Regions from separate parts of the Heyndrickxia sp. FSL K6-6286 genome, predicted to be linked through region 3. Evidence: predicted binding sites of a transcription regulator. Region 3 holds the regulator's gene; each other region holds the start of a gene.
What was found. The regulator Rex, encoded in region 3, represses fermentation and respiration genes when NADH is low (regulators of the CRP and FNR family bind a similar motif). The targets are predictions, from matches to a motif close to TTGTGAAATATTTCACAA.

Region 1: the regulator Rex is predicted to act here: its motif matches at 1,085-1,102, upstream of MHI39_RS26075 (L-lactate dehydrogenase).
Region 2: the regulator Rex is predicted to act here: its motif matches at 1,732-1,749, upstream of MHI39_RS11590 (nitrate/nitrite transporter).

The regions. Positions count from the first base shown of each region.
Region 1 covers NZ_CP152029.1:5,221,115-5,224,669, reverse strand. The annotation lists gene MHI39_RS26085 (TetR/AcrR family transcriptional regulator) at 1-12, opposite strand, end outside; gene MHI39_RS26080 (glucose 1-dehydrogenase) at 210-944, shown strand; gene MHI39_RS26075 (L-lactate dehydrogenase) at 1,368-2,318, shown strand; gene MHI39_RS26070 (isocitrate lyase/phosphoenolpyruvate mutase family protein) at 2,742-3,509, shown strand.
Region 2 covers NZ_CP152029.1:2,297,627-2,301,181, reverse strand. The annotation lists gene moaA (GTP 3',8-cyclase MoaA) at 1-23, opposite strand, end outside; gene MHI39_RS11590 (nitrate/nitrite transporter) at 164-1,663, opposite strand; gene MHI39_RS11585 (Crp/Fnr family transcriptional regulator) at 1,954-2,640, shown strand; gene MHI39_RS11580 (nitrate reductase subunit alpha) at 2,792-3,555, shown strand, end outside.
Region 3 covers NZ_CP152029.1:4,886,755-4,890,309, forward strand. The annotation lists gene MHI39_RS24485 (CPBP family intramembrane glutamic endopeptidase) at 1-667, shown strand, start outside; gene MHI39_RS24490 (YdiK family protein) at 664-858, shown strand; gene tatC (twin-arginine translocase subunit TatC) at 936-1,691, opposite strand; gene tatA (twin-arginine translocase TatA/TatE family subunit) at 1,786-1,974, opposite strand; gene MHI39_RS24505 (redox-sensing transcriptional repressor Rex) at 2,040-2,699, opposite strand; gene moaC (cyclic pyranopterin monophosphate synthase MoaC) at 2,778-3,269, opposite strand; gene MHI39_RS24515 (ABC-F family ATP-binding cassette domain-containing protein) at 3,396-3,555, shown strand, end outside.

The sequences.
Region 1 (3,555 bases), 330 kb from region 3:
TTCATTTGCCACTTATTTTCCTACCACCTTGCAACGTACATTCTTTTCAAAAGTATAACACGAAATAAGAAAGAACACTTTTAGTAGATTAGCAAATCTCCTTCTTTGACTTTTATATAGAATTTTGTTATTTTACAGTTGTAGTTTAACTATAATTATTTTTCTATTGATGAGATATTCAGTTTCGTACTGAAAAGGAGGAGTTATTAATGACTCGTTTAGAAGGTAAAGTAGCAATTATTACAGGTGCTGCCCAAGGAATGGGAGCATCTCACGCAAGACGCTTTGTTGCAGAAGGTGCAAAAGTTGTTATAACAGATTTAAATGAAGAAAAAGGTACCGCTTTAGCCAGTGAATTAGGTGAAAATGTTTTATTTGTAAAACAAAATGTTACTAGTGCAGAAGATTGGGCAGCTGTTGTGGCGAAGGCTGAAGAAAAATTTGGGCCAGTCAATGTATTAGTAAATAACGCAGGTATTACAATGGCGAAATCTATACTTGAAACGACAGAGGAAGAATACCGTCGCATCGTGGATATTAACCAAGTATCTGTCTTTTTAGGAATGAAAAATGTTATTCCATCTATGCAAAAAGTGGGTGGCGGTTCAATTGTTAACATTTCTTCAATCAATGGTATTGTTGGGGGTGCTGTTGGGTACACAGATACTAAATTTGCTGTTCGTGGCATGACAAAAGCGGCTGCAATGGAATGCTCACATTATGGCATCCGTGTTAACTCAGTACATCCTGGTGTTATCGCCACACCTATGGTTGTGCAAGAGGATACAAAAGCAGCTGTAGAGGAATTTGCTAAACATATTCCTTTAAAACGAGTTGCACAACCAGAAGAAGTAACAAATCTTGTGCTTTATTTAGCTTCTGATGAATCAAGCTACTCAACTGGTGCTGAATTTATTGTAGATGGCGGCATCACTGCAATGTAATTAGATTTAATAGAGTAAAGCCGTAAACTATCGCGGCTTTATTCTATTAAACACTTCCTTCTCTCTTATTCCAATTTATTATATTTTTGATAGAGTAATAACCAGCATAAAAAATAAGGTTCATCGTTTATTCATAAATATTGTGAAATGTTTCACATATTATATGTTAAACTAACCATGTTAAAAAAAGCAGAAAACAAGCATTCAAGTAAACTATATTTTTTTAAATCAATTTGTGAAACACTTCACAATATGGTCGGCCATTTGTGTTTTTTAGTATATATATTTATTAGTTAATCTTTCCCTTTTCATAAATTAATTTAATCCTGGCAATTCTAGGATTAGACTATTTAGATTGATTGAAATTGGAATAATCAGCTGGCTAATCTTTAATTTTATAGAATCTGAAGGGGGATCTATTCTGTGAATAAAGAAAAAGTAAATCGTATTGTATTAGTTGGAACAGGTGCTGTAGGTTGTAGTTATGCCTATTCTCTTATTAACCAGGGCGTGGCGGAGGAGCTAGTCTTAATCGATGTTAATGAAGCAAAAGCTGAAGGTGAAGCGATGGATCTTAATCATGGAATGCCTTTCGCACCCTCACCTATACGTGTATGGAGTGGTTTTTATCAAGATTGTGCGACGGCCGACCTAGTTGTTATCACTGCTGGACTGGCGCAGAAGCCAGGGGAAACCCGTTTGGAATTAGTCGAAAAAAATACGAAAATATTTAAGCAAATTGTAAAAAGCATTATGGAAAGTGGATTTAATGGGATATTCTTAGTTGCAACAAATCCAGTGGATATTTTAACCTATGTGACTTGGAAAGAATCGGGTCTACCAAAGGAACGTGTAATTGGTTCTGGGACAGTATTAGATTCTGCGCGTCTAAGATCTGCGCTAGGAAAGTATTTCAATGTAGATACAAGAAATGTTCACGCAGCCATTATCGGTGAACATGGAGATACAGAGCTCCCAATTTGGAGCCATGCAATGATTGGAATTGAGCATCTCAATGCAGTATTGAAGCGTAAGGGAGATTTAAAAAAAGAATGTTTAGATGACATCTTTGTAAATGTCCGTGATGCGGCCTATCAGATCATTGAGAGAAAAGGGGCAACATATTATGGGATAGGAATGTCTCTCGTTCGGATTACAAAAGCAATCCTTAATAATGAAAACAGCATTTTGACAGTATCCGCTTATCTTAACGGAGAATATGGACAAAGTGATGTATATATTGGAGTTCCCGCTGTCATTAACCGTTCCGGCATTCGCGAAGTAGTTGAGATTGAGCTAAATGAAAAGGAAACAGAACAATTTAATCATTCTGTTTCTGTGTTAAAAGAAACGATGCGGCCTGTGATTGAATGAATTAAAGTATAGATTATTTTCATTAAAGAACTTTCTGCAAGAATAAATGAGTTTCTCCAATAAGATTTAATCTAAAAAATGATGAAATTAGACTTTGCAAGTGAAGCACTGTATAGCTTCACTTTTTGTTTTATTTTAGGCTCTTTTCTCAAACATTGCTATTATTTAGGGAATTTTGGTTGGTGAAAGTTGGATGAAGTTAATCAAATCCCTTATCCCACTGAGATAAATGCTTTAAACCCGCCATAGATACGGTGAATCATTTATTTAGTGTAGAAGTCGTTAGTAAGGGCTTTTATAATAGCAACGAACGACACTAAACCAGCCTTGTTTTATATCCAGACCATAAGAGCAAGAATGAGGACGAATTGGAGATCTGTTACTTGTTAAAATGAATCCAGGAACGATTAGGAGGACAATAACATGAACAAGATACAGGAATTCAATGAGTTACATTCTTCAAAGGAATTATTATTTTTAGGAAATGCCTGGGATTTACTTTCAGCCTTAACACTTGAAAAGGCAGGTTTCAAAGCCATTGGAACGACTAGTTGGGGAATTGCAAATTCAATAGGATTACGAGATGGTGAATTAATTGATTTTGAAAGGCATTTAGGGATCATTAAAACGATAGTAGATAATGTGAAAATTCCTGTATCTGCGGATATTGAGGCGGGATATAGCGAAGATACTAGCAAGATTATTCATCATGTTTTAAGGACCGCAGATGTAGGGGTAGCAGGTATCAATATTGAGGATTCATTAAAAAAGTCAAATGGCTTAAGAGAGATTTCATTGCACTGTAATCTTCTGGAGAAAATAAGAATCGCGTTAGACCATCATGGTTATAAGGATTTTTATATTAATGCTAGAACAGATACTTACTTCCAAAAGGAAAACCCTTTAATGGAAACTATAGAACGAGCACAGGCATATGTTGATAGTAGCGCAAGCGGGATCTTTGTTCCAGGCTTGAAAGACCATTCAGAAATTAAAGAAATCACTATGAATGTCAATGCTCCACTGAATGTCTTATCTTTACCAGGACTAACAAATTGTCATCAGCTTCAGGAATTAGGAGTGAGACGTTTTAGTTTTGGAAATGCACTATCTGATACAGTCATTGCTTATTTAGAAAAGAAGGTTGACGAATTGATAGAGCTTAAGGATACATCCCTCTTGTATGAGTGATAGTATGAAAAAGTAGTTAGTCAAAACGACAAAAGGGATAGTGCAC
Region 2 (3,555 bases), 2.6 Mb from region 3:
TGATCTCTGATTATTTCGTCCATATTCCCATCTCCTTAAACACACCCCATTTTAACAAACAGGAGAGTTCATCCTACTTATATATTAACAGTTTTAAAAATGAAATCTTTTAAAAAAATAATATATTTCTTAAAAAATGACAGGGAGGCACATTGGCCTCCACTTAAGCTTTATGATGTTTAATTTCAGTAAACATTCCCACATAATATTTTGTTTCACCCGCTGTATTTTGAACAGGGCTAATTGTCAACCATTCTAAATATATTTCACCATTTTTTCTTTTATTCCAAATCTCCCCTTTCCAATAACCATTTGTTTTAATAGATACCCACATCTTTTCATAAAATTTTTTATCATGTTTTCCTGATTGAATAATTTTTGGTGTTTTTCCTATAACCTCACCCATCGTATATCCTGTTACCATAGTAAAGGCAGGATTTACTCTTGTGATAGTCCCCTGTAAATCTGTTACCATTACTCCTTCAATGGTATGATCAACAATATTTTGTGATAATTCAAGCTTTTCTTGATGATACATCCAAACGACAATTATAAGACAAGCAAGGGCGACTTGTGACAGCGCCATAAATCCAATTGAATAATTTCCAGTCATATTAAATAAGAAAGAAAGAATTAATGGTGGAAAGAAACCACCTAACCCCCCCATTGCGGAAACGACACCATTGACAATCCCCGCTTGTTCAGAAAAATAAAGAGGAACGAGTTTGAAGATGGTACCATTTCCTATCCCTGCTCCAATGGCTATCACTATACACCCAATAGAATACAGTGTTAGTGTAGGTGTAAAGGCTAATAATAACCCTGCTACAGTTAATCCCGCAAATACACATATTAATATTTTAAAGGAATTAAATTTATCTCCTAACCATCCTCCTACTGGCCTTAAAAATGTTGCAATCGCAATAAAGCCAGCAGTTCTAAATCCAGCATCTACCTTATCTAATCCGAAATGCCCTACTAAAAAGTTCGGTAAATAAATCGTGAATGCTACAAAAGATCCAAAAGTTAAAAAGTAAAACAAACTTAAAAACCAAAGCTTTTGATTGTCATATACTTTTCTAAACTGTTCACTGAAAGATACTTTCATTCTTTTTTCTTTTTTATCCCCAAAGATAAAATTAAGTACGGCAAATAATAGAAGTAAAATAATGTACAATTGAACGGTAGTTTGCCAACCAAATTTAATAGCAAGTACTGGTGCTAAAAATGTAGTAATTGCTGTTCCAATATTTCCCGCTCCATATATTCCATTAACAAATCCGTGTCTTTCCTTGGGGAAATATTTAGGCAATGATGTAACTCCAACCGAAAACACAGCTCCACCAATCCCAATAAATAATCCTCCAATAATTAAATCTAAAAAACTATTTGCATAGCTTATATAAACGGCTGGTATGATAAGAAGAATAAAGCTTGTAGTAAATAATGCTCGTGAACCAAAACGATTTGTCCAAAATCCAATGGGAATTCTTAATAATGATCCTAAAATAACTGGAACTGCCGTTACAAGGGCAATCTGGTTATCTGTTAAAGCAATATCCATTTTAATAAACGACATTAAAGAAGATAAGATAACCCATATCATAAAGCCCATAATTAAACTCAATGTCTGAAGTGGTAATTGTTTTTTTCCGGAATGCATAAAGAGTACCCCTTTCAATAATTTTTTCCATTACATGTATTCATCATAAAAAATTGAAATCTATTAAGATGTGATGTTTTTCACATAAAGATTATTTTTTATATATTTTGTATTTTTTATGTACAGCTGATATTTAATTCAATTTTTAAATTATTAACTATAATAAAAAAATACTTTTTTCAAAATTTATCCTTGATTAGACCTATACTTTTTTATGCTTAAAGAGTAAGTTATAGGTAACACAACACAATTTTAAAAGGGTGATACGGTTGAAAATAGAACAAAAACCAATTAAACCTACACATTCCATTAAAATAAATGAATTAATCAAGTTTTCGGAAAAAACGATAAAAATAACGAAGGGAAATTATTTATTTCAAGAAGGAATGACAGCAGAAGGTCTCTATATCATCATCTCCGGAAAGGTTCAAATAAGTAAGATTACTTCAGACGGGCAAGAATTAACCTTTAGAATATGTAGTCAGGATGATATTGTAGGTGAAGCGATTCTTTTTTCTTATTCTTCAAGATACCTATTAACTGCTAAGGTGATTGAGGATGGCGAAGTAGCTCTCATCAGAAAAGATATATTAGAGGATGAACTGTTTAAAAATAGCTCACTTGCCTTTGAATTTATGAAATGGATGAGTGATCAATATCGGAAAACACAGACAAAATTTCGAGATCTTATTCTTCATGGTAAAAAAGGCGCTTTGTTTTCTACTTTAATTCGAATGACAAACAGTTATGGCGTACAACAGCGGAATGGGATTCTCATTGATTTACCCATTACAAATCAGGAACTGGCAAACTTCTGTGGTACCTCTCGGGAAAGTGTCAATCGTGCATTAAGCGAATTAAAAAAAGACGGGATCCTATCAACGAATAAAGGAAAAATCACTATTCATAATTTACAGTATTTAAAAGATGAAATTTGTTGTGAAGACTGTCCTGCAATCTATTGCAATATTGAATAATCATTAGGTGTTAAAGCATGAATTTCATGCTTTTTTTTATTGAAATTGTATATGTCTTTTTCGTGAAGTGTGATTAACTTCACAACTTCATCTCATTTCAATGTTTATAGTGTATGTATCAATACATTATTTCACATAAGGAGTGAAGCAAATGTCACGAAAAAGATCACCATTAACTAATCGGTTACGCTACTTTTCTCCCACCGAAAAACTGAATGATAACCATAGTGAAGTTCGCGAAGGAAATCGTGAATGGGAAGATGTTTATAGGAGAAGATGGCAATATGACAAGGTCATTAGATCCACTCACGGTGTGAACTGTACTGGCTCATGTAGCTGGAACATTTTTGTTAAAGATGGAATCGTTACATGGGAAGGTCAAAATTTAAATTACCCTACTACAGGACCAGACATGCCTGACTTTGAACCACGAGGTTGTCCACGTGGTGCCAGCTTCTCATGGTATATATATAGCCCATTACGAGTGAAATACCCTTACATCAGAGGAGTCTTATTACTCATGTGGCGTGAAGCGCTTCAAGCACATTCCAACCCTCTTGAAGCATGGAAAAGTATCATTGAAGATGAAGAAAAAGCGAAGCAATATAAAGAAGCAAGAGGAAAAGGTGGATTTATGCGAGCAGACTGGGAAGAAGCATCCATGCTAGTTGCTGCCTCCCTTCTCTATACGGTTTTAAAATATGGACCTGACCGCAATATTGGCTTCTCTCCAATTCCAGCAATGTCTATGCTTAGTTATGCTGGAGGATCAAGGTTCATGCATCTGATGGGTGCACCTATGTTAAGCTTTTATGATTGGTATGCAGATTTACCGCCTGCATCCCCACAAATTTGGGGTGATCAAACGGATGTACCAGAAAGCAGTGATTGGTATAATTCAAGCTACATTATTAC
Region 3 (3,555 bases):
TAACCCCATTGTATATGAGATTGGTGTAAACGGATTTCATGCTTCAAAAGCTTATATGATCAAAATGGCCCCAATCATTTGGATGGTATTCAGTTTTCTTGCCTGTCTTTTAGTTGTTTTACTCCTACTAAGAAAGTCAGAAAGAAAAGAGCGTTCTGAAAGAAAGGACCAGCTGTCTGCTGGGAAATCAGTCTTATGGGCAGTAGGTGGAATCTTTTTAGCCTTCTTTGCTCAAGCAATCGCCTCCATTATTGAACAGTTGATTGGAATTAAGGTTGGTTCTGAAAATACGCAAAGAATCGTTACGATTATAGAAAACTTTCCAATTGTTGTCCTAGTAAGTTCGATTATTGGTCCTATATTAGAAGAAATTGTATTTCGTAAGGTGATTTTTGGATCATTACATAAACGATTATCTTTTTTTCTATCGGCTCTAATTAGTTCCATTATTTTCGGACTTGCCCATATGGAATTGACTCATTTGCTTTTATATACTGCCATGGGATTTACTTTCGCGTTTCTTTACAAAATGACGAATCGGATCATCGTACCTATTACTGCTCATGTTATGATGAATACACTAGTTGTCATTGCACAAATTGCTAATCGTGAAGAAATACAAAAATTAATTGAGAATCAAAGTTTTATTGGAGGATTTTTCACATGAGACCATTATTATCCGGGGTAGTATATTGCCTTTTAGGCACTTTGTTCACTTTCTTTGCTATTCAGCAAGTGAATATAAATGGTTGGTCTTTTTTTGCGTATATGCTTATCTTTTTAGCAACCATTGATTATGGCTCTGGATTTCGACTAATCACCTTGCACTTTAAGCAAAAAAGCCAACAGAAAAAATAAAAAGTATACAGTTATGATTTTACAACAGTAATAAAAAAAGAGATGTTCATAAGTATCAAACTTATGAACATCTCTTTTTATTCAGATTCTCTTTCAAGTTCATATTGCAATTCAGCCGCTTTTGACTTACGGTAGCCGATTTTTGAGAGCCAGATACTAATCTCATATAAAATCATTAAAGGTATTGCTACAACAATTTGTGACATTACATCCGGTGGTGTAATAAAGGCAGCAAGAACGATTAATAAGAAGTAGGCATATTTTCGTACCTTAGCCAAAAACATCGGTGTAATAATACCTAAACGTGTTAAAAATAAAACAACAATTGGCAGTTCAAATAAAAGCCCAAAAGGTAGCGTAATCTGAAATAAGAACGAGAAATATTCATTTATACCGATAACTGGGTTTATATTCATTTGTGATGAAAGCTGCATCATAAATTTTAAGATAAGCGGAAATAAGATAAAATATGAAAAAGCTATTCCAGCTAAGAACAACAGCACCGCTGCGGGAATATAGCTTAATGTAACTTTTCGCTCCTTCTCATACAAACCAGGACTAATAAACGCCCATAACTGATAGAGAATGACAGGCAAAATAATCACCAGCGCCAAGTATAATGTCATCTCCATAAAAACTTTAAATGGATCAGTTAATCGGAAAGCATTCATCGTTATTTCTTTTGCTAAATCTGATTCCTGAAGATAGCGTATGAGTGGTTGTGATAGAAAAAAGCTCACTACTACAGCCAAGATAAAGAAAACGACTATAACAAACAGTCGTTTCCTTAACTCAGATATATGTTCAAAAATCGTCATGTCTTTTTGACTCATATAATTTCATCCTAACATTTACTTAGACTCTTTCCTTACTATCATTTCTGTTGTAATGAAAAGATGCCAAAACCTAGTATTAAGAAAACGAGATTTATTTTACTTGATCTTTACTTTCTGTTTTTGGCTTATCTTCTTCTTCATCTGCTAAGCCTTTTGTAGCGTTTTTAAATTCTTTTAATGTATCCCCTGCAGCTCTGCCTAATTGGGGTAATTTTTTCGGTCCGAAAACTAGTAAGGCTATAATGACAATGAGAATAATACTTCCAATTCCTGGTCCCATCAAGCCCACCTCCTCATAGTATCATCATAAAGCAATTCGTGACGAGAATCCATTATTAATTATAGTTAGTCTTGTGAATTTTCCGTGTCATTTGGATAGTGCTTTAAAAAGTAAACTAATGATTGCAATTCAACAGCTAGATCTATATGGTGCACCCGAATTGATGAAGGTACATTTAGTCTAGCCGGTGTAAAATTTAATATACCTTTTACATTGGATTTAGTTACTTCGTCAGTAACCCCTTGAGCAACCTCTGCTGGTATAGTAAGTATAACGACACTGATGTCTTCCTCGATCAAACGTGGTACAAGTTCATCTAAATGATAGACAGGTACTTGTCCTACTTTTTTACCCACCTTGTCAGGATCGACCTCAAATGCAATTTCTATTTTTGTATTATTATTCTTCATAAAGTTATAATTTAAAAAAGCAGTACCTAAATTACCCACGCCAATTAACGCTACTTTTGTTACTTCATCCTGATCTAATGTTTTCCTAAAAAACGACAATAAATAATTTACATTATAGCCATATCCTTTTTTTCCAAGAGCCCCAAAATAGGAAAAATCTCTGCGGATAGTTGCGGAATCTACTTTTACCGCTTCACTTAATTCTGCAGATGATACACGCTGTTTACCGGATGAATGTAAATTTTTCAGAAATCGATAATAAAGTGGCAATCTTTTTGCCGTTGCTTGAGGTATCTTTATTTGCTCTTCATTCATACGCACTCCCCCATAAGTCTCTAGTACATAAGCGAAAAGGAAATATCATGTAAATTTACCGTTCACTTGCTCAGTGTTTCACCTATTCCTTTGAAAATCAGCGCTTGATACACCACCAGTTTTCTCTACTAAAAATGTTGGTCCAATGACAATTCCTTTGTCTACCGCCTTACACATATCATATACCGTTAGAGCTGATACGGATGCTGCTGTCAAAGCTTCCATCTCAACACCGGTATTTCCTTTTGTCTTAACAGTGGCATTGATCTTTAGGATATATTGAAGTTCATTTTTCTGTTCCCAAGCGAACTCAATGTTTACCCCATTTATTAGTATCGGATGGCACATTGGAATTATATCCGATGTTTTTTTTGCAGCCATAATTCCAGCTACCTGAGCAACCGCTAAAACATCACCTTTTTTCATTTTATTATCATGAATTAAATGATATAATTCATGGCTTAATTCTACACTCGATGTAGCAAAAGCGGTTCGAATAGTTTCAGGCTTAGCACTTACATCAACCATCTTCGCTCGACCTTGTTCATTAAAATGTGTAAGCTTGGACATTTTCAAACACCTCTCTCTTCATCATACACTATTTTATAGGTATTGTCCTTCATCTAATTAATGTGTTTCATTGCCGAAACACTCGTCAATAAGTTAAACTACCTATATAGATGAGGTGAAAAAACTATGATTTTATTACAAGTTCAACAACTAACAAAACATTTTGGTGCTGAACTTATTTTATCGAATATAAAGCTAGAAATTCAAACGAGAGATCGTATTGCTCTAGTTGGACGAAACGGTGCGGGTAAGTCCACCTTATTAAAAATTATTTCTGGTCAACTAT